One region of the Serratia montpellierensis genome, then DNA from elsewhere that is predicted to be linked to it. Evidence: predicted binding sites of a transcription regulator. Region 1 holds the regulator's gene; each other region holds the start of a gene.
What was found. The regulator PurR, encoded in region 1, represses purine synthesis genes. The targets are predictions, from matches to a motif close to CANGCAAACGTTTGCNTG.

Region 1 (7,725 bases):
TCCCGCCCACAAAAAACGCTACCAACACGCCAAACAAACCGCGATGGCCAAGCTGATGGGCCAGATGGGCAAACCTTACCGCTGGGGCGGCAGCTCGCCGCGCACCGGCTTCGACTGCAGCGGCCTTATCTATTACGCCTACAAAGACGTAGTGAAAATCAAGATGCCGCGCACCGCCAACGAGATGTATCACCTGCGCGATGCGGCGCCGATCAAGAAAAGCGAACTGGAAAGCGGCGATCTGGTGTTCTTCCGCATCAACAACCGCGGCGTGGCGGACCATGTTGGCGTCTACCTCGGCAACGGCAAATTCATCCAGTCGCCGCGCACCGGCGAAGAGATCCGCATCAGCCAGCTCGATAACGACTATTGGCAAAACCACTACATCGGCGCACGCCGCGTAGTGACGCCGAAAACTATCCGTTAATTCCCTGTTTTGCGCGGTTGCGGCCCTGGTCGCAACCGCCTGCTCAAGCTATCGCCCATCGCACCGCCCCACGCGCATTTCTCGCTTTTCTTCCTGTTTTTTATGACGAAAATTGTTAAGATTGAATGACCACAATAAAAAACGGCCCATATGATTCTCGCCCGGCGGGAAGCGAATGGCGCTGTAAAGGAGGAAGCAATGTCGTTTGAATTACCTGCATTACCGTATGAGAAAAACGCGCTCGAGCCGCACATCTCCGCCGAGACCCTGGAATACCACTACGGCAAGCACCACAACACCTACGTGGTTAACCTGAACAACCTGGTGAAAGGCAGCGAGTTCGAGGGCAAATCGCTCGAAGAGATCATCAAGACCTCTAACGGCGGCGTCTTCAACAACGCCGCGCAGGTGTGGAACCACACCTTCTACTGGCACTGCCTGTCACCACAGGGCGGCGGTGAACCGCAGGGCGAACTGGCGGCGGCGATCGTCAAATCCTTCGGCTCTTTCGCTGCGTTCAAAGAGCAGTTCACCGATGCCGCAGTGAAAAACTTCGGTGCAGGCTGGACCTGGCTGGTGAAAAAACCGGACGGCGCGCTGGCGATCGTCAACACCTCCAACGCGGCCACCCCGCTGACCGGTGAAGACAAACCGCTGCTGACAGTTGACGTGTGGGAACACGCGTATTACATCGATTACCGCAATGCGCGTCCAAAATACCTGGAAAACTTCTGGGCGTTGGTCAACTGGACCTTCGCAGCGGAAAACCTGCGCTTACGCCAGGTTCTGAGGTGATGAGGCGCAGCCAGGCTGCGCCTTTTTTATCGCCGGCGGGAAATCAATTCAACGCGGCAACGAAGCTGAAAGCGATAATGACCGCCAACGCGCAGACGGTAGTGAACAGCGACATCTTCAATTCGGTATCCATGACAACTCCTTTAAAATAGGCTTTCCTAAGGATAAAAGGCGCACAATTAGTACGTCAAATCATTTTCCCACAGTTCGCCGATAAAATCTTGTTATCATTTCCCGGTTTATAATCTCGATTACCTCTTCCACTTTTGTTCAATATGCGACAAAATTCGCAGTTCACAACTGCGTACCGGCATCCATGCCCCTCCTGATTAAGCGCTGAAGACTTCAACACACTAAAAACTCAGTTTTCGCTTCTCTGGAGAAGGATCTACGTAGGCAAACGATTAACATCACACTTACATGCTGTAAACATGTGAGTTCAGGAGTCATTCCTTACATGGCAACGATTAAAGATGTGGCCAAACGCGCGGGCGTTTCCACCACCACCGTTTCGCACGTCATCAATAAGACTCGTTTCGTCGCCGAAGAGACCAAAGCGGCCGTGTGGGCCGCCATTAAAGAGCTGCACTATTCGCCGAGCGCCGTGGCGCGCAGCCTGAAAGTCAATCACACCAAATCGATCGGCCTGCTGGCCACCTCGAGCGAAGCCCCCTACTTTGCCGAAGTGATCGAAGCGGTGGAAAACAGCTGCTACAGCAAAGGCTACACCCTGATCCTGTGCAACTCGCACAACAATCTGGACAAGCAGCGCGCCTACCTGGCGATGCTGGCCCAAAAGCGCGTCGACGGCCTGCTGGTCATGTGCTCCGAGTACCCGGATCAGTTGCTGGGCATGCTGGAAGACTACCGTAACATCCCGATGGTGGTGATGGACTGGGGCGCCGCGCGCGGCGACTTCACCGACACCATCATCGATAACGCATTCGAAGGCGGCTATCTGGCCGGCCGTTACCTGATCGAACGCGGTCACCGCGAGATCGGCGCCATTCCGGGCCAGCTGTCGCGCAACACCGGCGGCGGCCGTCACCAGGGCTTTATGAAGGCGCTGCAGGAAGCGCATATCGACATTCGCGAAGAGTGGATCGTCCAGGGCGACTTCGAGCCGGAGTCCGGCTACAAGGCGATGCACCAAATTCTGTCGCAAAAACAGCGGCCGACCGCGGTATTCTGCGGCGGTGATATCATGGCGATGGGTGCCATCTGCGCCGCCGACGAGCTGGGCCTGCGGGTGCCGCAGGATATTTCCGTGATCGGCTACGACAACGTGCGCAACGCCCGCTACTTCACCCCGGCGCTGACCACCATTCACCAGCCGAAAGAGCGCCTGGGCGAAATGGCCTTCACCATGCTGCTGGATCGCATCATCAGCAAGCGCGAAGAGTCGCAGGTGATCGAAGTGCATCCGAAGCTGATCGAACGCCGCTCGGTCGCCGACGGGCCGTTCATCGACTACCGCCGCTAATCCCCCGCGCCGGAAGCCTGCGCGGCTTCCGGCTTCGCCTCGCTCAGCCACTCCTGATTCAGCGTCTCCCCATCGCCCAGATACGCCAGCAGCCAGCTCATCGCCGGTGACGGTTTATCCTGCTGCCAGGTCAGGCAGCACGGGCTGGCGGGAAACGGCTGCTGCAGCTGCAACGCCTTCAACTCACCGCGCTGCACCCGCGGCAGCGCCAGATGCGCCGGCATCATACCGACGCACAACCCGGCGCACAGACAGTCGAGCGCCGAGGTCCAGTCCGGCACCACCAGCCGCCGCTGGTTATCCAGCGTCCAGGTGACGCGCTTGGGCAGATTGCGCGAAGTGTCTTCCAGACAAAGCGCAGGGTACGGCCTAAGCCGATCGTCATTCAGCGGCCCTGCCAGTTGCGCGAGCGGGTGCTGTGGGCTGACCACGCACAGCCAGTTCATATACCCCATGTCGCGAAAGGCGAAGCCGCCGCCGACCGGCACCGCGCGGGTGGCACCGATCGCCATGTCCGCTCTGCCGTCCACTAACGCATCCCACACGCCGTTAAACACCTCGGGTTGCAACATCAGTTCGACATCGGGGAAATGCCGGTAAAAATCCAGCACCAGCTGGCGGCTGCGCTGCGGTTTGACGATGATGTCCACGGCGATATTCAGCTGGCCGCGCCACCCGTTGGCCACCTGCTGACAGTGGCGGCGGGTGTCGAGCATTTTTTTGATAACAACTCGCGCATCCTTGATAAACAGCGCACCGGCCGGCGTCAACTCCACATCACGGTGACGCCGCTCAAACAGCGGCACCGCCAGCCATTGTTCCAGCTGCCGTACCGTGTAGCTCACCGCCGACGGCACCCGGTGCAGCTCCTGCGCCGCCGCGCTGAAACTGCCGGTACGCGCCACCGCGTCGACCACTTCAAGAGAATATTCAGACCACATCGCTTTGCCTTCAATTTTTTTAACAGCACTTTGCAAATATTACCGTTTCACAAGCAGAGATCCAGCCGGATACACTGGCCGGCGCTAAAAACCTGCGACACTAAAATATTAACGAGAAATACCATGCGAAATTCCTTTGGTTTTATGTTCTATCTCGCCGGCCTGAGCATGCTGGGTTATCTGGCGACCGATATGTACCTGCCCGCCTTTGGCGCCATGCGGGAGGAACTGCAAATTTCCGCCGGCGCGGTCAGCGCCAGCCTGAGCATCTTCCTGGCCGGCTTCGCCTTCGCGCAGCTGCTGTGGGGGCCGCTCTCCGACCGCCTGGGCCGCAAACCGGTATTATTGATCGGCCTGACGCTGTTCGCCGTCGGCTGCCTGGGCATGCTGTGGGTGGAGAACGCCGTGCAGCTTTGGATCCTGCGTTTTATCCAGGCCGTTGGCGTCTGCTCCGCCGCCGCCATCTGGCAAGCGCTGGTGGTCGACCGCTATCGCGAAGGCCAGGCCAATCGCGTATTCGCCACCATCATGCCGCTGGTCGCGCTGTCGCCGGCGCTGGCGCCGCTGCTGGGCGCCTGGCTGCTGAACCACGCCAGCTGGCGTGCGATCTTCGCCGTGCTGCTGGCCATCACCGCCCTGCTGCTGCTGCCGACGCTGTTGCTCAAAGATCGCGCCAAAACGCAACCCACCGCCGATGCGCCAAAAAACGGCGTCAGCTTCTGGCAACTGTTGAAATCCCCGGTGTTCAGCGGCAACGTCGCCATGTACGCCGCCTGCTCGGCCGGCTTCTTTGCCTGGCTGACCGGCTCGCCGTTCATCCTCGGTGATATGGGCTACGGCCCGAGCGACATCGGTCTGAGCTATGTGCCGCAAACGCTGGCTTTTCTGCTGGGGGGCTATGGCTGTCGCGCCGCGCTAAAGCGCATCAATGGCAAAACCCTGCTGCCGTGGCTGCTGGTAGCTTATGGTGTCAGCATGGCGGCGCTGTATCTGGTGGCAACCCTGACCGCTCCGACGCTCACCACGCTGCTGATCCCGTTCTGCGTGATGGCGCTGGTCAACGGCGCCGGCTACCCGATCATGGTGGCGAATGCGCTGATGCCGTTCCCGGAAAGCAGCGGTAAAGCCGCCGCGCTGCAAAATACGCTGCAGCTGGGGCTGTGTTTTGTGGCGAGCATGCTGGTGTCGGCGTTTATTGCCCAGCCGCTGTTGGCGACGGTGACGGTGATGGTATCGACGGTGATCCTGGCCGCGCTGGGGTATTTCCTGCAGCGGGGAAAAGTGGCCGATGCGCAGCAAAAAGCGCAGCGGGAGCATGCTAACTCAGCGTCATAATTACTAAGCTCAATAATCACTTAAAGAATATGCGTGCCGAGTGCGATTTACAGTTGAGTCAACGTCTCGGCACGCCTATACTCAAAAACAACCTTGTAAAGTAACACCTTATAATCCCTATATCTCAATTAGCTATTGTGTACGCGCCTTGCGTCACACTCTTTTTTAAGGATGCGTTTTTCCTGCGCCGTTTGCGTCGGGCCGCTTCTTTAAATTTCCTCTGTTCATAGTCGGATATCAGACGCCGCGGGCTTATTTCCCGTCGGTAAACGTATGCACCCGCAGAAATTGTCTAAGCTGTTTCCTAACGGGTCATCAGTCAGAAGAAGGTGATGGAGAAGCTATGAGTTCATCGTGTATAGAAGATCTGAGCATCCAGGATAATCAGTGGTACCGTATCGCGCATGAAATGCTCGGCCTGGCCGGCATTGAAATCAACGGATCGCGCCCCTTCGATATTCAGGTTAAAAATCCCGAATTCTTTAAACGCGTCCTGCAGCAAGGGTCGCTGGGCCTCGGCGAAAGCTATATGGACGGTTGGTGGGAATGCGAACGGCTGGATATGTTCTTCCAGCGCGTGGTCAGCGCCGGGCTGGAGAAGAAACTCCCCCACCACCTGAAAGATACCCTGCGTATCGCCGCCGCGCGCCTGACCAATCTGCAATCGAAAAAGCGCGCCTGGATCGTCGGCAAAGAACATTACGATCTCGGCAACGATCTGTTTACCCTGATGCTCGATCCTTACATGCAATATTCCTGCGGCTACTGGAAAGACGCCACCACGCTGGAGGAAGCGCAGGAAGCCAAGCTGCGGATGATCTGCGAAAAACTGCAGCTGCAACCGGGCATGCGTTTGCTGGATATCGGCTGCGGCTGGGGCGGCCTCTCCGCCTATGCGGCGAAACATTACAGCGTGTCGGTGGTCGGCGTGACCATTTCCGCCGAGCAGCAGAAGCTGGCTCAGGCGCGCTGCGCCGGGCTGGATGTGCAGATCCTGCTGCAGGATTATCGCGATCTGCATCAGCAGTTCGATCGCATCGTCTCGGTCGGCATGTTCGAGCACGTCGGGCCGAAAAACTACCGCACCTACTTCAACGTGGTGGAGCGCAATCTGGTGCCGCACGGCCTGTTCCTGCTGCACACCATCGGCTCGAATAAAACCGACATGAACGTCGATCCGTGGATCAACAAGTACATTTTCCCGAACGGCTGTCTGCCTTCAGTGAGCCATATCGCCGAAGCCAGCGAAGGCCATTTCGTGATGGAAGACTGGCACAACATCGGTGCCGACTACGATCGCACGCTGATGGCCTGGTTTGAACGCTTCAAACAGGCGTGGCCGCAGCTTGCCCCGCGCTATTCCGATCGCTTCGAGCGGATGTTCAGCTATTACCTGAACGCCTGCGCAGGCGCGTTCCGGGCGCGCGATCTGCAGCTGTGGCAGATGGTATTCAGCCCGAAAGGCGTTGAAGGCGGCATTCGCGTCGCCCGCTGAATGCTTTCCCGATAAAAAAGCCCCGGCAACATCATCGCCGGGGCTTTTTTTTTGCTCTTTCGGACCCTGCGGGTTAACCGCAATAAACGCGAATGATTTTATCGTTGCTATCGCCAAGGAAGTTCAGACGGCGCAGGTTGAAATCCATGGTAACGGCAGAGTTGTACGGAATGGCGCGCACCTTGGCGTCGATCCGCACGCCTTCCAGCGACGTCATCGGCTTACCGACGAAGTTTTGATACTGCGAAGCGCCGCAGGTATCGTCCGCATCGGCCATTTGCGCGCCGGCGCCCTGCTCAGGTGAGCTGCTGCAGGCGCTCAGCGCCAGCAACGCGGTTAACAACAACGTTTTCCCATAAAACTTCACGCGTTTCTCCTCTCTGCTTATGATTCGATTCCGGCGGCAACGCCAGAATCGCTGTCAGTCTTTGTGCGCCGGCGCCATCGCCGCCGCCAGCGTCGCTTCCCGGTTGGCCAGCACCCGCTCGACGGTATCCACCACCGCCTGCGTTTGCGGATCGATTTCGATGTTCACCTTATCGCCCAGGCGTTTCTTACCCAGCGTGGTGCGATCCAGCGTTTCCGGGATCAGGTGCACGCAGAAACGGTTATTCACCACTTCGCCGATGGTCAGGCTAATGCCGTCGATGCCGATGAAACCTTTGTGCAGCACATATTTCATCAATTCCGCATTCGGCATGCGCAGCCATACCTGCCGATTATTTTCCGACGTATAAATCTTGGCCACTTCCGCCGTGCAGATAATATGGCCGGACATCAAATGACCGCCAATTTCGTCATTGAACTTCGCCGCGCGCTCGATATTGACGATGTCGCCCAGCGCCAGATCGCCGAGGTTGGTCAGGCGCAGCGTTTCCTTGATCAAATCGAAGCTGACGCGGTTGCCCTCCACCGCAGTGACGGTCAGGCAGCAGCCGTTATGGGCTACCGACGCGCCCAGCTCCAGCCCCGGCAGCAGTTCTGCAGGCATCTCGATCACGTGGGTGCGGAAATTGGGTTTTTCATCAATGGCGACCAGCGGCGCGGTGCCTTGTACGATACCGGTGAACATATGTGCCTCTTCTACTAAATAGGTTAAAACGCTTCCGGCAGTTTGCCCCAGTTGGCACGGAAAACCAAATCCGCGACGGCAAAAATCGGGTGCCTGCGCATTTAATAACTATTTATCTGCGGCGTTTGCTTAACGACGCCGAGCAGGTACAATCTTTTTGACAAAATTCCGCTATTT
Region 2 (7,725 bases), on a different contig from region 1:
CATCAACGCGCTGGTCGGGCTGGTGATGTGGGGCATCGCGCTGCAGCTGGCCTGGCAGGGGGCAAATTTATAAGAATTTGTCACTAATCCGAATTCAAAACGCCGTGCGATATGCTACGTTTGATGCCAGGAATCCGGCGGTTCTCACAGGGAAAAGCCGGCGATCAGAGACAGCCTGTCATTAAGGAGACACTGTGAAGCTAAAAGCATTGGCTATGGCCGCAATGGTCGGATTAGGGACGTTACCGATGGCGCTGCAGGCGGCTGAAGTGCCTGAAGGGCCGCACGTCGTCACCTCCGGCACCGCCAGCGTGGACGCCACGCCGGATATCGCCACCCTGGCGATCGAAGTGAGCGTTTCCTCCAAAGACGCCGCCCAGGCGAAGAAGCAGGTGGACGAGCGCGTGGCGCAGTACTTTGATTTCCTGCAGAAAAACAACATCGAGAAGAAAGACATCAGCGCCGCCAACCTGCGCACCCAGCCGGAATACGATTACCTGAAAACCGGCGAGTCGGTGTTGAAGGGCTACCGGGCGGTGCGCCAGGTGCAGGTGACCCTGCGTCAGCTGGACAAGCTGAACGAGCTGCTGGACGGTGCGCTGAAATCCGGCCTGAACGAGATCCGCGCGGTGGAGCTGGGCGTCGCCAAGCCGGACGTGTATCGCGAGCAGGCGCGGCAAAAAGCTATCGAGAACGCGACTCAGCAGGCCGAATCCCTGGCCAAGGGCTTCCACGCCAAGCTGGGGCCGGTGTACAGCATTCGCTATCGGGTCGCCAACTACCAGCCGATGCCGGTGGCGCGGATGTATAAGGCGGCCGGTGCAGCGGCGGAAAGCGACGCGGCGCAAACCTATGAACAGCAAAGCATTCACTTCGACGATCAGGTGGACGTGGTGTTCGAGCTGCAGCGTAACGCCGCGCAGTAAGGTTATCGTATTGAAGAAAAGGTTCGCTGCGGCGAACCTTTTTTCGTTTTAATCCTGACGCAGCACCAGGTGACCGTGTTCCAGCAGCGCGTCGGTCACTTTGCGCATCATGCGGCTTTCCGGCGCGAAGCGGTGCCAGTACAGCATGCGGCGCTGGTACAGCCCCGGCGTCAGATCGATCAGTTCACCGGATGCCAGCTCCTTTTCGATCTGCAGATGCGGGATCATACAGCAGGTGGTGCCCTGACGCGCCAGCTGCACGAAGGCTTCCGATGAGTTCACGATGTGGCAGGGCACGCTGCCCGGCGACAGATCGAAGTTCTGCTGCAGGAATGCCTGATGCATGTCGTCGAGATGATCGAAGGCCACCGCCGGCGCTTTCAACAGCGCGGAACGGGTGACGCCGTTCGGGAAGTAGCGCTCGGCGAAGCCGCTGGAGGCCACGAACAGGTAGTCCAGCGCTCCCAGCCGATCCACCAGGCAGCTCGGCAGCGGCTGCGGCTGAATACTCACCGCGCCCACCACCTCACCGCGGCGTAGCCGCTCCTGGGTGCGGGTTTCATCTTCCACCTGCAGATTCAGGCGAATGGGGGAGTCCGCCAGCACCGGTTTCAGTGCCGGCAGCAGCCAGGTTGCCAGACTGTCGGCGTTGACCGCCAGCGACAGCAGCAGCGGCGTATCGATGCCGGTGTCGTTGCCGAGCCACTCTTCTTCCAGCAATTCCACCTGATGTAGCAACGCCAGCAGCTTTTGCCCTTGTTCGGTCGGGCGCGGCGGCACGGTACGGACCAGCAGCGGTTGGCCGAACAGGTTTTCCAGCTGTTTGATGCGTTGGGATACCGCCGATTGCGTGATACAGAGTTTTTGCGCGGCGCGCTCGAAGCCGCGCTCACGGATCACCGCGTCCAGCGCTTGCAGCGTACGATAGTCTGGGCGTTTCATCGGAAAGATATCCCTTAAATTAGAATGATACCGGCACTATGCCACATTTTGCGCACGGCGCAGGTGGAAAAATCACGCCCCCAGCTCGCCGCCAAGCGGGTAAAAATGCGGGCTGCGGTAAATAAGTGTGATCCTGCCGGCGTGAAAAACAGCGTTTTACCCTATAATACGCACACGTTTTCGTACAGAGGCAAGGGACATATTATGACGCAGGATGAACTGAAAAAAGCGGTGGGCTGGGCGGCGCTGGAATACGTGACGCCGGGCACCATCGTCGGGGTTGGCACCGGCTCTACCGCCGCCCACTTTATTGACGCGCTGGGCTCCATCAAGCACCAGATCGAAGGCGCGGTGTCCAGCTCAGACGCCTCCACCGCCAAGCTGAAAAGCCTCGGCATCCACGTGTTCGACAGCAACGAAGTGGACTCGCTCGATATCTACGTGGACGGCGCGGACGAAATCAACGGTCATATGCAGATGATTAAGGGCGGCGGCGCTGCGCTGACGCGCGAGAAGATCATCGCTGCCATCGCCAAGAAATTCATCTGCATCGTCGACGCCAGCAAGCAGGTGGACGTGCTGGGCAAGTTCCCGCTGCCGGTGGAAGTGATCCCGATGGCCCGCTCTTACGTGGCGCGCGAGCTGGTGAAACTCGGCGGCCTGCCGGAGTATCGCCAGAACGTGGTGACCGACAACGGCAACGTGATCCTCGATGTGCATAACCTGAGCATCACCGACCCCATCGCGCTGGAGAACAAGATCAACGGCATCGCCGGCGTGGTGACCGTGGGGCTGTTCGCCAACCGCGGCGCGGACGTGGCGCTGGTCGGCACCCCGGAAGGCGTGAAAGTGGTCAAATAAGCCTCCGCCGTCTGTGGCCCGGTAGCGCCGGGCCGCATAATTCTTCGGTTAAAATATCTTTTCTGAAAAACGGCAAATTTGGTGACTTATGTCACATTGTGAAACCTGACTCCCCAAAGCTTCTGCCGAAAACTTTCCCTATGGCATTTTCTGCCGTAAACCGCCATGAACGCTGCGCCTTGTCCTGCCGGGCAGGCAATCGTTTGTATTGCCGCCCGCGTTATTTTTGTTATGTTGGATGGGAGCTGTGTCGTCACAGCCGCTTCTGAAGTCTGAACATAGGGTCGGGTAAATGGCAAAAGTATCATTGGAGAAAGACAGGATTAAATTCCTGTTGGTGGAAGGGGTTCATCAGAGCACGGTCGATAATTTACGTGCCGCCGGTTATACCAACATCGAATACCACAAGGGTGCGTTAGACACCGAATCGCTGAAGGCATCCATCCGCGATGCACACTTCGTCGGCATCCGATCGCGTACGCATCTGACCGAAGAGGTGTTTGCCGCCGCAGAAAAACTGGTGGCGGTGGGCTGCTTCTGCATCGGCACCAACCAGGTTGATCTGAAAGCGGCGACCAAACGCGGTATTCCGGTCTTCAACGCCCCCTTCTCCAATACCCGATCCGTGGCCGAAATGGTGCTGGGCGAGCTGCTGTTGATGCTGCGCGGTATTCCGGCCGCCAACGCCAAGGCGCACCGCGGCGTGTGGCACAAATTGGCCGTGGGCTCTTATGAGGCGCGCGGCAAAAAGCTGGGCATCATCGGCTACGGCCACATCGGCACCCAGCTGGGCATTCTGGCCGAAGGGCTGGGCATGAAAGTGTTCTTCTACGATATCGAGAACAAGCTGCCGTTAGGTAACGCGCAGCAGGTGCGCCATCTGTCCGATCTGCTCAATATGAGCGACGTGGTGACGCTGCACGTGCCGGAAACGCTGGCCACCAAGAACATGATGGGGGCGGAAGAGCTGGCGCTGATGAAACCGGGCGCGATTCTGATCAACGCCTCGCGCGGCACCGTGGTGGATATTCCCGCGCTGTGCGACGCGCTGGCCAGCAATCACCTGGCGGGCGCGGCGATCGACGTCTTCCCGGAAGAGCCGGCGACCAACAGCGATCCGTTCAACTCGCCGCTGTGTGAGTTCGACAACGTGCTGCTGACGCCGCACATCGGCGGTTCCACGCAGGAAGCGCAGGAGAACATCGGCGACGAAGTGGCCGGCAAGCTGGCGAAATACTCCGACAACGGATCGACTCTGTCCGCCGTCAACTTCCCGGAAGTGTCGCTGCCGGCGCATGGTCCGAACGCCAGCCGCCTGCTGCACATCCACGAAAACCGTCCGGGTGTGCTGACGCAGATTAACCAGATCTTCGCCGAAGAGGGGGTTAACATCGCCGCCCAGTATCTGCAAACCGGGCCGGAAATCGGCTACGTGGTGATCGACATCGAAGCGGAAATCGCACGCGCCGACGCTGCGCTGCAGCGCATGAAGGCCATCGACGGCACCATTCGCGCCCGTCTGCTGTTCTGATTCGGCGGCTTGCCGCAACGAAAAAGGCCGGAGCGATCCGGCCTTTTGCTATTTGGGCTCGTGCCACGCCCAGCTGCAGAGCGGGGTGAGGATTTCCGGCAGCGGGATATCCCAGTGCTCGGTCGGCAGGCGCTCCACCTGCTGGCAATCATGGGCCAAACCGATGGGATAGGGGCCGCCGCTGCGCCAGTTTTGCAGGGTGCGATCGTAAAAACCGCCCCCCATGCCCAAACGCTGCCCGGTATGATCGAATGCCACCAGCGGCGTCAGCACGACGTCAAGTTCGCCCAGCGGCAACACCTGGCGCACATCGAGGCGGGGCTCGAGAATATTGAAGCGATTGCGTACCAGCGGCGTTTCCGGCGCATAGCGCAGGAACAGCAGGTGACCCGGGCTGAACGGGTGCAGCACCGGCAGGTAAACCCGTTTGCCGAGCGTCCACAGCTGCTCGATCAGCGGCTCGGTATCGAGTTCGCCGTCAAACGACAAAAATACCGCGATGCTGTGCGCCGCCTGAATGCGTGCATGTGCGGCAAGGCGCTCGGTTATCTTGTCTGCGGCAAAGCGTTGCTGATCCGGCGTAAGTTCGCGTCGGCGTTGGCGAATGAGTTGGCGAATGGCTTGGCGCTGCTGCGCGAATTGGGGTTGAAAAGACATCGTATCAGGCTTGCTCAGTGTGGCGTTCAGCACACATAAACCGCTGAGAAGGGGAATCTCCGAGATGCCGTCGCAGGCTGTAACCCTTGAACCCATGGTTCAAGGTGAACGTGCCGTCGCAATCTTAAGGCTTCTCGGCGCACCGAGCGTGCTCACCGATCGCGGAGCAACACATTCTGTTTGTACTAAATATCGGCTCAGGGGACTGGCCCGCTGGCGAACATCTCAGAGAAATTTTGTACTCGTTGCCGAAACTTTGATTTCAACAACTTAAGTTATTCGAATTGTGCATCCTGACGTTCAGAGATGCGACCTTGTTCAAGCAGCGCTTGTTCAATGGTCTGCTGCAGCATCCGTATGCGTTGTTCCATATTGGACGCATAGTCACGGGTTTTCAACCGTTCTTGAGCAAGTTCGTGACAGACGTTCAATGCCGCGATGAAAACCAGTTGCTCAGTATTGGAGACTCTAGTGCGAACTTTAAGATCTTGCAACCGTTGGTTAAGATCGTCCGCCGCCATATTCAACGCATCTTGTTGTTCTGGCGGGCAATTGACTCTTAACGAGCGGCCAAAAATTTGAATATCTACCGGTTGTGCAGACATGCCACCTTCCTGCCTAAATTTCGCGCCAGCCTTGTCCGCCCTGGCCGGGCCGTCAAAGCGGGCGCCACTATATATACCTCGGTACCAAGATACAACCCCTTTTTCAGTACCTGGTTGTAATCTACTGTGGCGCACATTGCCAGTCAAAAAAGGGTTTCAAAATGCGTATTTACCGCACTTTCGCCACCCGACGGCGCAGTGTGAAACCTGCCACATCGCGATTATAACTAGCCACTGAGGTGTCGCGCTTATCTGGTATAGCGACGGACCTTGGTGGTAGCATAACACGAACTTATCCTGCCAACGATGACGAATGCGCATGTCTATACAGAATACATTTCCAAGTTACCAATCTTTGACCGTGGCCCTCAACCAGCAGTCGGTGGCGTTGACCGCGGCAGAAATGCACGGCCTGATCAGCGGCCTGCTGTGCGGCGGCAGCCGTGACGCCGGCTGGCAGGCGCTGGTGCACGATCTGACCAACGAAGGCGTGGCCTTCCCGCAGGCGCTCAGCCAACCGCTGCAACAGCTGTATGAAGTAACGCGTGAAACGCTGGAAGACGATGAATTCCTATTCCAACTGATGCTGCCTGAAGGGGAGATCGTCAGCGTGTTCGATCGCGCCGATGCGCTGGGCGGTTGGGTCAACCACTTCCTGCTCGGGCTGGGCATGATGCAGCCGAAGCTGGCTCAGGTGAAAGACGAGGTCGGTGAAGCGATCGACGATCTGCGCAACATCGCGCAGCTGGGCTACGACGAAGACGAAGATCAGGAAGAATTGGAACAGTCGCTGGAAGAAGTGGCGGAATATGTGCGGGTCGCCGCCATCATGTGCCACGGCGAATTCACCCGTCACAAGCCGACGGCGCCGGAAAACATCAAACCGACGTTGCACTAAACGTTCTATCGCCCCTCCGCCGGCGGTGCGGATGGCATGATTTCAGGAGAAGGTAATGACTCAGCAGGAATTCAACAACCGCCGTCAGGCGCTGTTGGCGAAAATGGCGCCGGCCAGTGCGGCGGTTATTTTCTCTGCGCCGGAAACGACGCGCAGTGCAGATTCAGACTATCCCTATCGGCAGAACAGCGACTTTTGGTACCTGACCGGCTTCAATGAGCCGGAAGCGGTGCTGGTGCTGATTAAAAGCGACGAAACGCACAACCACAGCGTGTTGTTTAACCGGGTGCGCGATCTGACGGCGGAAATCTGGTTTGGCCGCCGTCTGGGGCAAGACGCCGCGCCGGCGAAGCTGGGCGTGGATCGCGCGCTGCCGTTCGATGAAATCAATGACCAGCTGCACCTGCTGCTCAACGGCCTGGACGTGGTCTACCACGCGCAGGGCGAATACGCCTATGCCGATCAGATCCTGTTCGGCGCGCTGGACAAGCTGCGCAAGGGGTTCCGCCAGAATCTGCAGGCGCCGGCCACCGTGACCGACTGGCGGCCGTGGCTGCACGACATGCGGCTGTTCAAGTCACCGGAAGAGCTGGCGGTGATGCGCCGCGCCGGTGAGATCAGCGCGTTGGCGCATACCCGCGCGATGGAAAAATGCCGCCCGGGCATGTTCGAATATCAGTTGGAAGCGGAAATTCACCATGAATTCACCCGCCTCGGCGCCCGCTACCCCTCTTACAACACCATCGTCGGCAGCGGCGAAAACGGCTGTATCCTGCACTACACCGAGAACGAGAGCCCGATGCGCGACGGCGATTTGGTGCTGATCGACGCCGGCTGCGAGTACCAGGGATATGCCGGGGATATCACCCGCACCTTCCCGGTCAACGGCAAGTTCAGCAAGCCGCAGCGCGCGGTGTACGACATCGTGCTGGCGTCGCTGCTGCGCGCTTTGGAATTGTTCAAACCCGGCACCAGCATCCGCGAAGTCAACGACGAAGTGGTGCGCATCATGGTGGTCGGGCTGGTGGAGCTGGGCGTGTTGAAAGGTGAAGTCGACCCGCTGATCGCCGAGCAGGCGCACCGTCAATTCTTCATGCATGGGCTGAGCCACTGGCTGGGCCTCGATGTGCACGACGTCGGCCACTACGGCACGCCGAGCCGCGATCGGCTGCTGGAGCCGGGCATGGTGCTGACCGTGGAGCCGGGGCTGTACATTGCGCCGGATGCGGACGTGCCGGCGGAATACCGCGGCATCGGTATCCGTATCGAGGACGACATCGTGATCACCGCCGACGGCAATGAAAA
Region 3 (7,725 bases), on a different contig from region 1:
GGAAAACGATTATTCTGGCGCGATTCGTGCCGATCGTGCGTACTTTTGCGCCGTTCGTCGCCGGTATGGGGCATATGTCCTATCGCCATTTCGCCGCCTACAACGTGATTGGCGCACTGGTTTGGGTGCTGCTCTTCACTTATGCTGGCTACCTGTTCGGCGATCTGCCGGTAGTGCAGGAGAACCTGAAACTGCTGATCGTCGGGATCATCATCGTTTCGATTCTGCCGGGTGTGATTGAAATTTGGCGCCACAAGCGCGCGGCTGCCCGCCAGCAAAAACAGTAAAAACATCGCTTAACCTGTCGGTTCGACCAGTTTTTTGTCCACAGCGTCGGGCCGATATGGTTTAATGAGCGACATTATGGTCTGTTCCTGCGAACAACCCTGAAGCCGATGCCTCAGTCGCCGCGCTTGCCGCGCCGCGAACGGGCATTTTTTCATTGGGGTGTTTTCGGGGGGATTGTTAAAGCATGAACAGCGGACTGGCGTGTGCCAGGTTCAAACAGAAAGGTCATCGATGAGCTGGATTGAACGAATTCTTAACAAGAGCAATATCACACAAACCCGTAAGGCGAGCATTCCTGAAGGGGTCTGGACCAAATGCGACAGCTGCGGCCAGGTTCTCTACCGCGCCGAGCTGGAGCGTAATCTGGAAGTGTGTCCGAAGTGCGACCACCACATGCGTATGGGCGCGCGCGCGCGTCTGCATACCCTGCTGGACGAAGGCAGCGAAGTGGAGCTGGGCAGCGATCTGGAGCCGAAGGACGTTCTGAAATTCAAGGATTCCAAGCGCTATAAAGATCGCCTGGTCGCCGCACAGAAAGCGACCGGCGAGAAAGATGCGCTGGTGGTGATGAAGGGCACGCTGTACGGCATGCCGATCGTCGCGGCCTCCTTCGAATTCGCTTTCATCGGCGGCTCGATGTCTTCCGTGGTCGGCGCACGTTTCGTGCGTGCGGTTGAGCAGGCGCTGGAGGACAACTGTCCGCTGGTGTGCTTCTCCGCCAGCGGCGGCGCACGCATGCAGGAAGCGCTGATGTCGCTGATGCAGATGGCGAAAACCAGCGCGGCGTTGGCTAAGATGCAGGAGCGCGGCTTGCCGTACATCTCCGTGCTGACCGATCCGACCATGGGCGGCGTCTCCGCCAGCCTGGCGATGCTGGGCGACATCAACATCGCCGAGCCGAAAGCGCTGATCGGCTTTGCCGGCCCGCGCGTCATCGAGCAGACCGTGCGCGAGAAATTGCCACCGGGCTTCCAGCGCAGCGAGTTCCTGATCGAAAAAGGCGCGATCGACATGATCGTTCGCCGTCCGGAAATGCGCCAGACGTTGGCGAGCATTCTGTCCAAGCTGACCAACCAGCCGCAGCCGCATTTCGATGAGGTCGCGCCGGTCATTGAGCCGGAGCAGCAGGCCGACGCCTGAGGCAAAGACAGATCCCGCCCGGGTTCAGCCGCCACTTTGTGGCTAAGTGACGGCTGATGCCCGTTCCCTGCCAGCCGTAGCCTATCTCGCTGCGGTTTGCAGGCTGGCGGCGGTAACGAAGCGCATCGCCTTTACCGCGGTGAGGGTGGTGCCCTGATGGATTAATGAACCCAAGTTCAGTGATGGGACTCATGCAAAACCACCAAATTCCCCAAGCCACGTCGCCATTGAGCTCGTGGCTTTACTATCTGGAACGTCTGCACAGCCAGGCGATCGAACTCGGCCTTGAGCGCGTACAGCGCGTCGCGGCGCATCTGGATTTACTGACCCCCGCTCCCACGGTGTTCACCGTTGCCGGCACCAACGGCAAAGGCACCACCTGTCGCACCCTCGAAGCCATTCTGCTGGCTGCCGGCCTGCGCGTCGGCGTCTACAGTTCGCCACATCTGGTGCGCTATACCGAACGCGTGCGCATTCAGGGGGAAGAGCTGAGCGAAGCGGAACACAGCCGCTCGTTCGCTGCCATTGAAGCCGGCCGCGGCGAAACGTCGCTGACCTATTTCGAGTTCGGCACCCTGTCGGCGTTGCAGCTGTTCAAACAGGCACGGCTCGACGTGGTGATCCTGGAAGTGGGCCTGGGCGGGCGTCTCGACGCTACCAACATTGTCGATCCGAGCGTGGCGGTGATCACCAGCATCGCGCTCGATCACACCGACTGGCTGGGCAACGATCGTGAAAGCATCGGCCGCGAAAAGGCCGGCATTTTCCGCAGCGGCAAGCCGGCGGTGGTGGGTGAGCCCGACATGCCGGACAGCATTCGCCAGGTCGCCGAAACGCTGGGCGCGCCGCTGTATCGCCGCGGTGAAGCCTGGAGCTTCAGCGAGCAGGGCGATCGCTGGCAGTGGCAGGGCGGCGACACGCTGCTGACCGATCTGCCGACGCCGAACGTACCGCTGGCCAATGCCGCTACCGCGCTGGCGGCGCTGAACTGCTCCCCGCTGGAGATTGACGAACGCGCGATCTTCACCGGGCTACAGCAGGCGACGCTGCCGGGGCGCTTCCAGATCGTGCGGCGGGAGCCGACGCTGATCCTCGACGTAGCGCACAACCCACACGCCGCCGGCTATCTGGCCGGGCGTCTGGCCAGGCTGCCGCGCGACGGCGGTAAGGTGCGCGCGGTGGTGGGCATGCTGTCGGACAAGGACATCGCCGGCACGCTGGCCTGCCTCAGCGAGCAGGTGGATGAATGGTACTGTGCGCCGCTTGATGGGCCGCGCGGTGCCAGCGTCGAACAGCTGGCGCAGCATCTGACGGAACCGCGCCGCTTTAATGATGTCGAAACTGCCTGGCGGCAGGCTATGCAGGATGCTGATAAACAGGATATTGTGATCGTCTGTGGATCGTTCCACACCGTGGCGCAGGTGATGGCGGCGTTAGACGAGATGCGGGGAGTGTGAGTGGCGAGTAAATTTCAGAACCGACTGGTCGGAACCGTGATTCTGGTGGCGCTGGGGGTAATCATCCTGCCAGGGCTGCTGGACGGCAAAAAGAAGCATTACGAGGATGAATTCGCGGCCATTCCTTTGGTGCCGAAGGCGGGCGATGTCGAAGAAAACGACGTGCTGCCACCGGTGACGCAGCCGTTGCCGGCGCAGCCGCCGGAAGGGGCGGGCGCGCTGGTCGAGCAGCAGGCGGCCAACGAAGCGGCAGCGCAACAGGCGGTGCGGCAGACTGCTCAGCAACCGACGCAGGTGGCACCGCCGCCGGTTGAAACGCGTCCTCAGCCGGTGCCGCAGCCCAAGTCGAAACCGGTGGAAACCAAACCGGCAGAAGTAAAACCGAAACCGGCACCGCAGCCGAAGCCGGTGGAAGTGAAACCGGCGCCGAAGCCGGAGCCGAAACCGGAACCGACGCCGAAACCTGAACCGGCACCGCAGCCGAAACCGGCGGAAGAAAAAGCGCCGGCCGGGCAAGCTTATGTCGTGCAGCTCGGGGCGTTGAAAAACGCCGCCAAGGCGAATGAGATTGTCGCCTCGCTGCGCCTCTCGGGCTATCGCGCCTTTACCGTGCCGTCAACGCCGGTGCAGGGGCAGATCACCCGCATCTACGTCGGCCCGGACGCGTCCAAGCAGAAGCTGCAGGCGGCGCTGCCGTCGCTGAACTCGATCAGCGGGCTGAGCGGGCAGGTGAAGCCGTACGGCCGTTAAACCCCGCAGGGGCGCAGCAGGATGCGCCCCTGAATTAAGGAGTGGTGGAGAGAAAGCGAGAAAAACCGCGCCTTTTACAGGCTAAATCACCTATGTAGGCGCGGCGATTGGGAATTTTTTAATCGCCGCTTTTTATTTGTAACGTGGTAGGAAATCCCCTACGCAAACGTTTTCTTTTTCTGTTAGAATTCGCCGCGAATTGGATGCAGGGGCGATTCATCATTGGAATAGTTCATGGTCTGGATTGATTACGTCATTATAGCGGTGATTGGATTTTCGGCTCTGGTGAGCCTGATCCGAGGGTTTGTTCGCGAAGCATTGTCACTTGTGACATGGGGATGTGCGTTTTTTGTTGCCAGCCATTTCTACTCTTACCTTGCGGTCTATTTCACTCGTTTTGAAGATGAACTGGTGCGAAACGGCATCGCGATCGCGATTTTGTTCATCGCGACCTTGATCGTAGGGGCTATTGTTAACTATGTGATTAGCTCACTGGTAGAGAAAACCGGGTTGTCGGGTACCGACCGCGTGTTGGGCATCTGCTTCGGCGCGCTGCGCGGCGTGTTGATCGTCGCGGCGATCCTGTTCTTCCTGGACACCTTTACCGGCTTCTCACAAAGCGCCGACTGGAAACAGTCGCAGCTCATTCCCCAGTTCAGTTACGTCATCAGGTGGTTCTTTGACTACCTGCAGAGCACGTCGAGTTTCTTGCCGACCCAATTGCCGGGGCGGTAGCGCTGATGAGGAAAAGACAACATGTGCGGTATTGTCGGTATCGCCGGTTTCATGCCGGTAAACCAGTCGATTTATGATGCGCTGACGGTGCTTCAGCACCGTGGCCAGGATGCCGCAGGCATCGTCACCATTGACGCCCACAACGGGTTCCGTTTGCGTAAAGCCAACGGCCTGGTGAAAGATGTGTTTGAGGCGCGCCATATGCAACGCTTGCAGGGCAACATGGGCATTGGCCATGTGCGTTACCCGACGGCCGGCAGCTCGAGCGCCTCAGAGGCCCAGCCGTTCTACGTCAACTCGCCGTTCGGCATTACGCTGGCCCACAACGGTAACCTGACCAACGCCCATGAGCTGCGCCAAAATCTGTTCGAAAGCGGCCGTCGTCATGTCAACACCACCTCCGACTCGGAAATCCTGCTGAACGTGCTGGCCAGCGAACTGGATCGCTTCCCGCACTATCCGCTGGAGGCCGACAACATCTTTACCGCGGTCGCTGCCATGCATCAGCAACTGCGCGGCGCTTACGCCTGCGTGGCGATGATCATCGGCCACGGCCTGCTGGCGTTCCGCGACCCGAACGGCATTCGCCCGCTGGTGATCGGCAAGCGCACGCTGGAGGATGGCCGCAGCGAGTACATGGTGGCTTCCGAGAGCGTGGCGCTGGATACCCTGGGCTTTGAGTTCCTGCGCGACGTGGCGCCGGGCGAAGCGGTGTACATCACCACCAAGGGCCAGCTGTTCACCCGCCAGTGCGCAGAGAACCCGAAAACCAACCCGTGCCTGTTCGAATACGTTTATTTCGCGCGCCCGGACTCCTTTATGGACAAAATCTCGGTCTACAGCGCCCGCGTGCGCATGGGCCAGAAGCTGGGCGAGAAGATCGCCCGCGAGTGGGAAGATCTGGACATCGACGTGGTGATCCCGATTCCTGAAACCTCCTGCGATATCGCGCTGGAGATCGCGCGTATTCTCGAGAAGCCATACCGCCAGGGCTTCGTGAAAAACCGCTACGTTGGCCGCACCTTTATCATGCCGGGCCAGCAGGCGCGTCGTCAGTCGGTACGTCGCAAGCTGAACGCCAACCGTGCCGAGTTCCGCGACAAGAACGTGTTGCTGGTGGATGACTCCATCGTGCGCGGCACGACCTCTGAGCAAATCGTCGAGATGGCGCGCGAAGCGGGCGCCAAACGTGTGTATCTGGCTTCTGCCGCGCCGGAAGTGCGTTTCCCTAACGTCTACGGCATCGACATGCCGAGCGCCAACGAACTGATCGCCCACGGGCGTGAAGTGGATGAAATCCGTCAGATCATCGGCGCCGACGGGCTGATTTTCCAGGACCTGGACGATCTGATCGAGGCGGTGCGCGAAGAGAACCCGGACATCGTCCAGTTCGAATGCTCGGTATTCAACGGCATCTACGTGACCAAAGACGTCGACCAAAGCTATCTGGAATACCTGGAGTCGTTGCGCAGCGACGATGCCAAGGCGATGCGGGTGCAAACCGAAGCGGAAAATCTGGAACTGCACAACGAAGGCTAACGGTCTGCGTTGATCCCTCAAGGTGCATCGCCGCGTCTGCGGCGGTGCACCTTGTTCCTCTGACTTGCTTATCCCTCGCCATTGCGGCAAAGTCTGCCTGATCTTACTTTTTACGGCAGAGGCCATTCTTCATGAAACGACTCATCATCGGCATTTCCGGCGCCAGCGGCGCCATCTACGGTGTGCGCCTGTTACAGGTTTTGCGCGACGTCGCAGAGGTGGAAACCCATCTGGTGATGAGTAATGCTGCAAGACAGACGCTGGCGCTGGAAACGCCGTACAGCCTACGGGAAGTGCAGGCGCTGGCCGACGTGGTGCACGATGCGCGCGACATCGCCGCCGGCATCTCCTCGGGCTCCTTCAAAACGTTGGGCATGGCGATCCTGCCTTGTTCGATCAAAACCCTGTCCGGCATCGTTAACAGCTACAGTGACGGATTGCTGACCCGCGCCGCCGATGTGGTGCTCAAAGAGCGCCGCCGTTTGGTCTTATGCGTGCGTGAAACGCCGTTGCATCTTGGTCATTTGCGGCTGATGACGCAGGCGGCGGAGATGGGCGCGGTGATCATGCCGCCGGTGCCGGCGTTTTACCACCAGCCGAAAAGCGTGGAAGACATCATCGATCAAACCGTCAATCGGGTGATCGACCAGTTTGATATCGAGCTGCCTACCGATCTGTTCACCCGTTGGCAGGGTGCTAATTAACAATTTTATCCCTAAATTGGTACATTTGTGCAACACCGCACTGAATTGGGGCGGCGTATGCACCATAATGATCCCACTTCATCACGTTCACTGTTTCATGGCGCCGTCCTGTTGCGGCAGCCAGTGGCGCGGCCCCGATCGGCCGATTTAATTTTGCGGTTATCGTCCCAGGAAACAGTATTGTGAAGGCCGGAGCCGTTCCCTCCGCCCGTAGCACCTAATGTGGCACGATTACTGCAAATTGATTTGGTGGGGAAAGTAATGCCCGTAGTGGCATCAAAAAAATCAATTTGAGGGTAATTTATGAAAAAGCGGGTTTTGATTTTGCCGTTAGTTCTGGCTTTGAGCGCCGCCAGCAGCGCCTTTGCCGCCATTCCTTCCACGCTGAAGATTGGCACCGATCCGACATACGCACCGTTTGAATCTAAAAATGCCAAAGGCGAATTGGTCGGCTTTGACATTGATTTGGCCAAAGAGCTGTGCAAACGCATCAATACCCAATGCACCTTCGTGGAGAGCGACTTCGACGCGCTGATCCCATCCCTCAAGGCGAAGAAAATCGACGCCATCATCTCTTCGCTGTCCATCACTGACAAACGCCAGCAGGAAATTGCTTTTACCGACAAGCTGTATGCCGCCAACGCGCGTCTGATCGCACCGAAGGGCTCCAAGCTGTTGCCGACCGCCGAAGCGCTGAAAGGCAAGAGCGTGGGTGTGCTGCAGGGCACCACTCAGGAAGCCTATGCCAACGCTATGTGGCAGCCGAAGGGGGTCACCGTCGTGCCTTACCAGAACCAGGATCTGGCCTATGCTGACCTGGCCTCCGGCCGCATCGACGCCGCTTTCCAGGATGAAGTGGCGGGCAGCGACGGCTTCCTGAAACAGCCGCCGGGCAAAGACTATGCGTTCGCCGGCGAATCGGTGAAGGATGACAAGTTCTTCGGCGTCGGCACCGGCATGGGGCTGCGCAAGACCGATACCGAGCTGAAAGCGGCGCTGGACAAGGCCTTCGCCGAGATGCGTAAAGACGGCACCTACGATAAATACGCGAAAAAGTACTTCGACTTTGACGTCTACGGCGGGTAATCCGCTTCCCGTTCCATGTTGTGACT
Region 4 (7,725 bases), on a different contig from region 1:
CGGTGCTGTCCGATGCGATGCTGGGCTATTTGCAGTTCGTCTCCGCCATCGGTGCCAACGGCAACAACTGGCTGTACAGCAATATTCCCTACAAGCTTGGCTTACCGCCCACCGCGGTGATCAACCAATGGCAACTGGCGGTGCGCCAGGCACGTACCCTGAGCTATGTGAATTCGCTCGCGCCGCAGCATCCGCAATACGCCAAGATGCATCAGGCGCTGCGCGACATGCTGGCGGACAATCGCCCCTGGCCACAGGTGGGCAGCGGCCCGAGCCTGCGCCCAGGCCAAATGAGCAACGATATCCCGGCGCTGCGTGAGATCCTGACGCGTACCGGCATGCTGGCCGCCTCGGCGCCGGAAGCGGAGCAGGAACCTGCGGTAGTCTCGGCGAAGAGCAATGAGCCCGACGACGGCGGGCTGACGGTAGACGAAGAGAAAAGCCGCGTGACGGTCAGCCCATCGGCGGCGCCGGTAACGGAGTTGACTGCGGAGCAGACGCCGCCGCAGGTTGGCAGCGTGGTGAGCGACAATCTTTATACCAATGAACTGGTGGAGGGCGTCAAGCGCTTCCAGAAATGGCAGGGGTTGACGGCGGACGGCGTGATCGGCGTGCGCACCCGTGAGTGGCTCAATGTGTCACCGAAAACCCGTGCCGCGCTGTTGGCGTTGAATATCCAACGTCTGCGAATTTTACCGGGGCACGTCGGCACCGGCATTATGGTGAATATTCCCAACTACTCGCTGACCTACTACCAGAACGGCAATGAAGTGCTGTCTTCCCGCGTGATCGTCGGGCGGCCGAGCCGTAAGACGCCGCTGATGAGCAGCGCGTTGAACAACGTGGTGGTCAACCCGCCGTGGAACGTGCCGACGACGCTGGTGCGCGAGGACATTGTGCCGAAGGCGATGCGCGACGGTAACTACTTCCAGAAACACGGCTATACCGTGCTGTCGGGCTGGAGCAACGATGCGGAAGTGATCAACCCGGCGATGATCGACTGGAACATGGTTTCTGCGCGCAACTTCCCGTACCGCGTCCGTCAGGCGCCGGGGGCCACCAACTCGCTGGGGCGCTTCAAGTTCAATATGCCGAGCTCAGACGCCATCTACCTGCACGATACCCCGAACCACAGCCTGTTCCAGAAAGATATCCGCGCGCTCAGCTCCGGCTGCGTGCGGGTGAATAAGGCTTCCGATTTGGCGAATATGCTGCTGCAGGACGCCGGCTGGAACAACAGCCGCGTGTCTTCCACGCTGAAAGAGGGGAATACCACTTATGTGAATATTCGCCAGCGTATTCCCGTAAAACTGTATTATCTGACCGCCTGGGTTTCGGATGACGGCCAACCGCAATTCCGCACAGATATTTACAATTATGATAATACGGTGCGATCGGGCGCACAAATTTTGGCTCAGGCCAAAAAATTAATGCAGTAAATGCAGTAATTATAAATAAATAACGGTCAGAATGTTTGGCTATACCGCAGGCCCTCGTCGCCGGGGGCCTGTAAACCTAGGCGTATCGCGGGTTGACTCAGCATACGCAGGCGGTTATGGTTCGGACAGTGCGCTGCTTTGTGCATTTATTTTGACATTCTTGCCGGGTTTAACAGAGTCATGGACAAAATTGATCATCACCGCCGTAAATGGCTGGCGCTAGGTGGCGCCGCTATGGGCATAGCGCTGCTTCCAGGGCAGGCGTTTGCCAGTCTTTCCACCGCTCGACCGCGTATTTTAGTGCTGAATAACCTGAATACCGGTGAATCTATTAAAGCCGAGTTCTTTGACGGCAAAGGTTACAATAAAGAAGAGTTGGTGCGGCTAAATCATCTGTTCCGCGATTATCGCGCCAACAAGGTTAAATCGATCGATCCCCGCTTGTTTGATCACCTCTATCGCCTGCAGGGGCTGCTGGGCACCAGCAAGCCGGTGCAGCTGATCTCCGGATACCGCTCCGTAGACACCAACAACGAACTGCGTGCGCATAGCCGCGGCGTGGCCAAGCACAGCTACCACACCAAAGGCCAGGCGATGGATTTCCACATCGAAGGTATCCAATTGAGTAATATCCGTAAAGCGGCGTTAAAAATGCGCGCCGGTGGTGTAGGATATTACCCACGTAGCAACTTCGTACACATCGATACCGGCCCGGTTCGGACCTGGTAATCGCTGTGCCATCAGTGAATAACGCCGCCCCTTGCGGACGCGGCGTTATTGTCGTTGGAGCCTTATGAAATACCATCTTATTCCCGTTACCGCCTTTAGCCAGAACTGCAGCCTGATCTGGTGCGAAAACACGCAGCAGGCGGCGTTGGTCGATCCCGGTGGTGAAGCGGAAAAAATCAAAGCGGAAGTCGCGCGGCAGGGGGTGACGATCACTCAGATCTTGCTGACGCACGGCCATTTGGATCACGTCGGCGCGGCGGCAGAGTTGGCGGACCATTATCAGGTGCCGATCTATGGCCCGGATAAAGAAGACGCGTTTTGGCTCGATGGTTTGCCGGCGCAGAGCCGGATGTTTGGACTGGAAGAGTGCGCGCCGCTGACGCCGACCCGCTGGCTGTCGGAAGGCGATGAGATGCAGGTGGGCGAGATGACGCTCAAGGTGCTGCACTGTCCAGGGCATACGCCGGGCCACATCGTCTTTATCAATGAGCAGGCGCGTTTGGCGCTGGTGGGCGACGTGCTGTTTAACGGCGGCGTGGGGCGCAGCGATTTCCCGCGCGGTGACCATCAGGCGCTGATTGCCTCTATTCGTACCAAACTGCTGCCGTTGGGCGACGACATGCGCTTTATTCCCGGCCACGGTCCGATGTCGACCTTCGGCCACGAGCGCCAGACCAACCCGTTCCTGCGCGAAGAGCCGGCGGTGTGGTAACGATGATTTCCCGGCAGAAATAATCAAGGGGCGCATAGAGCGCCCCTTTTTTTATGACCTGCGTCGATGCTTTTAGAGCACGGCGACGATGGCTTCACACAGCGGCGCCATGTTGTCCGGCGTCATGCCGGCCACGTTCACCCGGCCTGAGTTCACGGCGTAGACGCCGAACTCTTCGCGCAGACGCAGCACCTGTTCTTTGGTCAGGCCGCTGAACGAGAACATGCCGTTCTGCTGTATGATGAAGCTGAAGTCCTGCTGCGCGCCTTTCTCCTGCAGAGTATTCACGAACAGCTGACGCATGCGGTGAATACGCTGGCGCATATCGGTCAGCTCTTGTTCCCACATCGCGCGCAGAGCGTCGTTGCCCAGAATGGTAGCGACCACGGCGGCGCCGTGTGACGGCGGGTTGGAGTAGTTGGCGCGAATCGCCGCTTTCACCTGGCTAAAGGCGCGGTCGGCGGTTTCGGCATCGGCGGCTACAATGGTGCAAGCGCCGACGCGCTCATTGTACAGACCGAAGTTTTTCGAGTAGGAACTGGCGACGATCAGCTCTTGATGTTTGGCGGCGAAAATACGCAGGCCTTGAGCATCCTCTTCCAGGCCGTTGGCGAAGCCCTGATAAGCGAAGTCGAACAGCGGCAGCCAGCCATTGGCGACGGAAAGTTCGGCCAGCTGCGCCCACTGTTCTGCCGTTGGATCGATACCGGTCGGGTTATGGCAGCAGCCGTGGAACAGCACGACATCACCGGCCTGGGCCTGTTTCAGGCTGTTCAGCAGGCCGTCGAAATCCAACGCGTGGTTGGCGGCGTCGTAGTAGGCGTATTCCAGCACTTCCAGGCCCACGGCGCTAAAGACGTTCTTGTGGTTCGGCCAGCTTGGGTTGCTAATCCAGATGCGTTTGGCGCTGGTTTGGTTAGCGATAAAGTCTGCCGCCACGCGCAGGCCGCCGGTGCCGCCTGGCGTCTGTGCGGTGCGCGCGCGACGATCGGCGACGATCGGGCTCTCTTTACCGAACAATAGCTCTTGAGTGCAGCTGGCGAACGCCGGAATGCCCTCAATACCGAGATAGTTTTTGGTGGTCTCATTTTCCAGCAGATACTGTTCAGCTTTTTTTACGCTGGTCAGCACCGGGGTTTTACCGGTTTCGTCTTTATAAACGCCAATCCCTAAATTGATTTTATTCGGGCGGGCGTCGGCGCGGAAAATGTCGGTCAGACCCAGGATCGGGTCGGCGGGTGCGGCGGTGATTTTTTCAAACATGTCAGGTGCTTCCAAATCTCGGAGTTAAGCAGACAGAAACATCAGGGTAACGCCAGTGACCGGCTTTGCCAACCGTTTGCGACAAAAACACCGCGATCTTGTGAAGGGGGGGAGTTAAACAGAAAAAATGATGGGGAAGGGGAAATCTGCAGGATAAAACGTTACCGGAAGACACAAACAAAAACAGGGCCGAAGCCCTGTTTTTTAACTTAGCCGACGGTAAACCGCCGTTAAGCGAGACAACTTAGAACTGGTACACCAGACCAACAGCTACGATATCGTCAGTAGCGGTGCCGGTTGCTTTGGTGAACGCGTTGTCATCCAGCAGGTTGATTTTGTAATCAACGTAGGTAGACATGTTTTTGTTGAAGTAGTAAGTGGTACCAACAGAAACATATTTAACCAGATCCTGGTCAGAGCTTGCGCCTGGGACGTTCAGGTTCTTGCCTTTAGACTGCAGGTAAGACACTTCTGGACGCAGGCCGAAGTCGAACTGGTACTGAGCAGTCACTTCGAAGTTCTGAGTTTTGCTGGCGAAGCCGCCGCAGTTTTCAGAAGTTGCGCAAGTGTTGGCAAAGTTACCGCCACCGAATGGAGTCATGTTACGGGTTTCCGCGTACATGGCTGCCAGGTAAACGTTGTTGGCGTCGTATTTCGCGCCCACGGTCCATGCGTCAGCCTTGTCACCACGCTCGTTGGAACGCAGTTTCTGATCGTCGGTACGGTTGGAAGAAGCGTATGCAGCGCCGAAGCTTACGCCTTCGCCGATGTCATAAGTAGAGGAGATACCCCAGCCGTCGCCGTTCTGTTTCTTAACGTCACGACCGTCGTTCTGGTTCTTGCCCTGGTATTGCAGAGCGAAGTTCAGACCGTCAACCAGACCGAAGAAGTTGTTGTTACGATAGGTCGCAACGCCGTTGGTACGGCCGGTCATGAAGTTGTCGGTGTAGGTGTAGGTATCGCCACCGAACTCTGGCAGCATATCGGTCCAGCCTTCCACGTCGTACAGTACGCCGTAGTTACGGCCGTAGTCGAAGGAGCCGTAGTCAGCGAATTTCAGACCAGCAAAGCCCAGACGGGTTTTGGTGCCTTCGGTGCCCTGAGACTCGGAGTGGTTGGACTGAACGTTGTATTCCCACTGGCCGTAACCGGTCAGTTGGTCAGTAATCTGGGTTTCACCTTTGAAGCCAAAACGAACATAGGTCTGATCGCCGTCATTACCTTTGTCTTTGGAGAAGTAGTGCAGACCGTCAACTTTGCCGTACAGATCCAGCTTGTTGCCGTCTTTGTTGTAGATTTCAGCTGCGTTTGCTGCACCAGCAGCCAACAGAGCCGGGATAACCACTGCAAGAATGTTGCGCTTCATCATTATTACCCTCATTGGTGTTATTCGGACACCTTTTGCCACTGCCGCCAATAATTCTTTGGGAACTATTGTTGATAGATTGGTGTCGTCCTGTGTCTGAACGCAGTGTTCCATTCACAGGCGGGTTAATCTAGGACGAAAATGATACCAATGTCCCAATCAGGTTGCAAAAGGAAAGTATGTGTAACTAAATGTAATTTTTAGGGAACTTTGTGACGTGCGTCAATATTAAAAAATGCGAAAGGCCAGCGATGCTGGCCTTTGTTTTGTAACGAAATCGTTTAAAAAACGTTTGATCGTATAAATTAGAAGCTTGCGTTACGTGGCGTGCGTGGGAACGGGATCACATCGCGCACGTTTTGCACGCCGGTGACATAGGCGATTAAACGTTCAAAGCCCAGGCCGAAACCGGAATGCGGCACGGTGCCGTAGCGGCGCAGATCGCGATACCACCAGTAGTCTTCTTTATTCAGCCCCATCTCTTCCAGACGCTGATCGAGCACGTCGAGGCGTTCTTCACGCTGCGAGCCGCCGATGATTTCGCCGATGCCCGGTGCCAGCACGTCCATGGCCGCGACGGTTTTGCCGTCTTCGTTCATGCGCATATAGAACGCTTTGATGTCTTTCGGGTAGTTTTTCACCACCACCGGCGCCTGGAAGTGTTTCTCCGCCAGGTAACGTTCATGCTCGGAAGAGAGATCGATGCCCCAGGAAACCGGGTTTTCGAAGGTTTGGCCCGAGGCCAGCAGGATCTCGATGGCGTCGGTGTAGTCCACTTGGGCGAAATCGGAAGAAACGAAACGCTCCAGACGAGAGATTGCGTCTTTATCCACGCGCTCGGCGAAGAATTTCAGGTCATCGGCACGCTCATCCAGCACCGCCTGGAACACATACTTCAACATGCTTTCGGCCAGGCCGGCAACGTCGTCCAGCGTCGCGAAGGCCACTTCCGGCTCGATCATCCAGAATTCCGCCAGGTGGCGGCTGGTGTTGGAGTTTTCGGCGCGGAAGGTTGGGCCGAAGGTGTAAACCTTGGACAGCGCGCAGGCGTAGGTTTCGCCGTTCAGCTGGCCGGAAACGGTAAGGAAGGCTTCTTTACCGAAGAAGTCTTCGCTGAAGTCGACGGTGCCTTTGTCGGTGCGTGGCAGGTTTTCCAGATCCAGCGTGGACACGCGGAACATCTCGCCGGCGCCTTCGGTATCGGAGGCGGTGATCAGTGGGGTGGAGACCCAGAAATAACCGTTTTCATGGAAGAAGCGGTGGATCGCCTGCGCCAGGGTATGACGCACGCGCGCTACGGCGCCAATCAGGTTGGTGCGCGGGCGCAGGTGGGCCACTTCGCGCAGGTATTCGATGCTGTGGCGTTTGGCCGCCATCGGGTAAGTGTCCGGATCGTCGACCCAACCGACCACTTTGATCGCGGTGGCCTGCAGTTCGAAGCTCTGGCCTTCGCCCGGTGAAGCGACGACCTTGCCGGTGACTTCAATCGAACAACCGGTGGTCAGATGCAGCACTTCATCCTGATAATTCGGCAGAGAATTATTAACGACGGCCTGTAACGGATCAAAGCAGGAACCGTCATAGACGGCCAGGAAGGAGATACCAGCTTTTGAATCTCTCCGGGTACGTACCCAGCCGCGTACGGTGACTTCACTGTCAACCGCAGCACGACCTTGCAGTACGTCGACTACAGGCACTACGCTCATAGATTTCTCTCTTTAATAATTTGGTTTAGAAATAGCTTACAACCCAAGAATATGGGGGTAATGGCTATGTTACTTGCCGCGGTGCAGAGCACAAGCAGAAATCATCGGATTGGCGCAACATTTATCGCGGCTGGCTGAAAAGAGGGCGGTCGGGATAAAAACAAAAAAGCCGGCGCGTGAACCGGGCCGGCTTTCTCTCTATATAAAGAAGGATCAGCTGGCTTTCTTCACCAGCGGCAGATCGAAGGCTTTGCGCAGGGCCCTGACGAACGCCTGATCCTGACAAATGGTTTTGCCGGGGCTATCGGAGAGCTTGGCCACCGGTTTGCCTTTGCATTCGACCAGCTTGATCACGATATTCAATGGCTTGACGCCGGGAATATCGCAGGTCAGTCGCGTACCGATGCCGAAGCCGAGATTGATGCGCTGATAGAAGTGGCGGTAGAGCGCCAGTGCTTTTTCCAGATCCAGATTGTCCGAGAACACCAGCGTTTTGCTCATCGGATCGAT

Region 2: the regulator PurR is predicted to act here: its motif matches at 2,922-2,939, upstream of serA (phosphoglycerate dehydrogenase).
Region 3: the regulator PurR is predicted to act here: its motif matches at 3,795-3,812, upstream of cvpA (colicin V production protein).
Region 4: the regulator PurR is predicted to act here: its motif matches at 4,209-4,226, upstream of FUU19_RS06285 (amino acid aminotransferase).

The regions. Positions count from the first base shown of each region.
Region 1 covers NZ_VOSN01000022.1:358,090-365,814, reverse strand. Annotated here, with positions in the region: gene FUU19_RS23985 (C40 family peptidase) at 1-427, shown strand, start outside; gene sodB (superoxide dismutase [Fe]) at 626-1,222, shown strand; gene cydH (cytochrome bd-I oxidase subunit CydH) at 1,266-1,355, opposite strand; gene purR (HTH-type transcriptional repressor PurR) at 1,680-2,705, shown strand; gene punR (DNA-binding transcriptional activator PunR) at 2,702-3,646, opposite strand; gene punC (purine nucleoside transporter PunC) at 3,770-4,981, shown strand; gene cfa (cyclopropane fatty acyl phospholipid synthase) at 5,325-6,476, shown strand; gene FUU19_RS23950 (I78 family peptidase inhibitor) at 6,550-6,843, opposite strand; gene FUU19_RS23945 (riboflavin synthase) at 6,898-7,548, opposite strand.
Region 2 covers NZ_VOSN01000015.1:134,347-142,071, forward strand. Annotated here, with positions in the region: gene argO (arginine exporter ArgO) at 1-73, shown strand, start outside; gene FUU19_RS17315 (oxidative stress defense protein) at 195-926, shown strand; gene FUU19_RS17320 (LysR family transcriptional regulator ArgP) at 975-1,868, opposite strand; gene rpiA (ribose-5-phosphate isomerase RpiA) at 2,073-2,729, shown strand; gene serA (phosphoglycerate dehydrogenase) at 3,022-4,260, shown strand; gene FUU19_RS17335 (5-formyltetrahydrofolate cyclo-ligase) at 4,309-4,917, opposite strand; RNA gene ssrS (6S RNA) at 4,970-5,152, opposite strand; gene zapA (cell division protein ZapA) at 5,193-5,522, opposite strand; gene FUU19_RS17350 (YecA/YgfB family protein) at 5,842-6,420, shown strand; gene pepP (Xaa-Pro aminopeptidase) at 6,476-7,725, shown strand, end outside.
Region 3 covers NZ_VOSN01000018.1:151,885-159,609, forward strand. Annotated here, with positions in the region: gene FUU19_RS19075 (DedA family protein) at 1-287, shown strand, start outside; gene accD (acetyl-CoA carboxylase, carboxyltransferase subunit beta) at 520-1,428, shown strand; gene folC (bifunctional tetrahydrofolate synthase/dihydrofolate synthase) at 1,620-2,885, shown strand; gene dedD (cell division protein DedD) at 2,886-3,635, shown strand; gene cvpA (colicin V production protein) at 3,870-4,370, shown strand; gene purF (amidophosphoribosyltransferase) at 4,392-5,909, shown strand; gene FUU19_RS19105 (UbiX family flavin prenyltransferase) at 6,041-6,613, shown strand; gene hisJ (histidine ABC transporter substrate-binding protein HisJ) at 6,917-7,699, shown strand.
Region 4 covers NZ_VOSN01000005.1:180,054-187,778, reverse strand. Annotated here, with positions in the region: gene ldtD (L,D-transpeptidase) at 1-1,439, shown strand, start outside; gene mepK (peptidoglycan L,D-endopeptidase MepK) at 1,620-2,168, shown strand; gene FUU19_RS06290 (MBL fold metallo-hydrolase) at 2,233-2,880, shown strand; gene FUU19_RS06285 (amino acid aminotransferase) at 2,953-4,143, opposite strand; gene ompC (porin OmpC) at 4,388-5,512, opposite strand; gene asnS (asparagine--tRNA ligase) at 5,815-7,215, opposite strand; gene pncB (nicotinate phosphoribosyltransferase) at 7,429-7,725, opposite strand, start outside.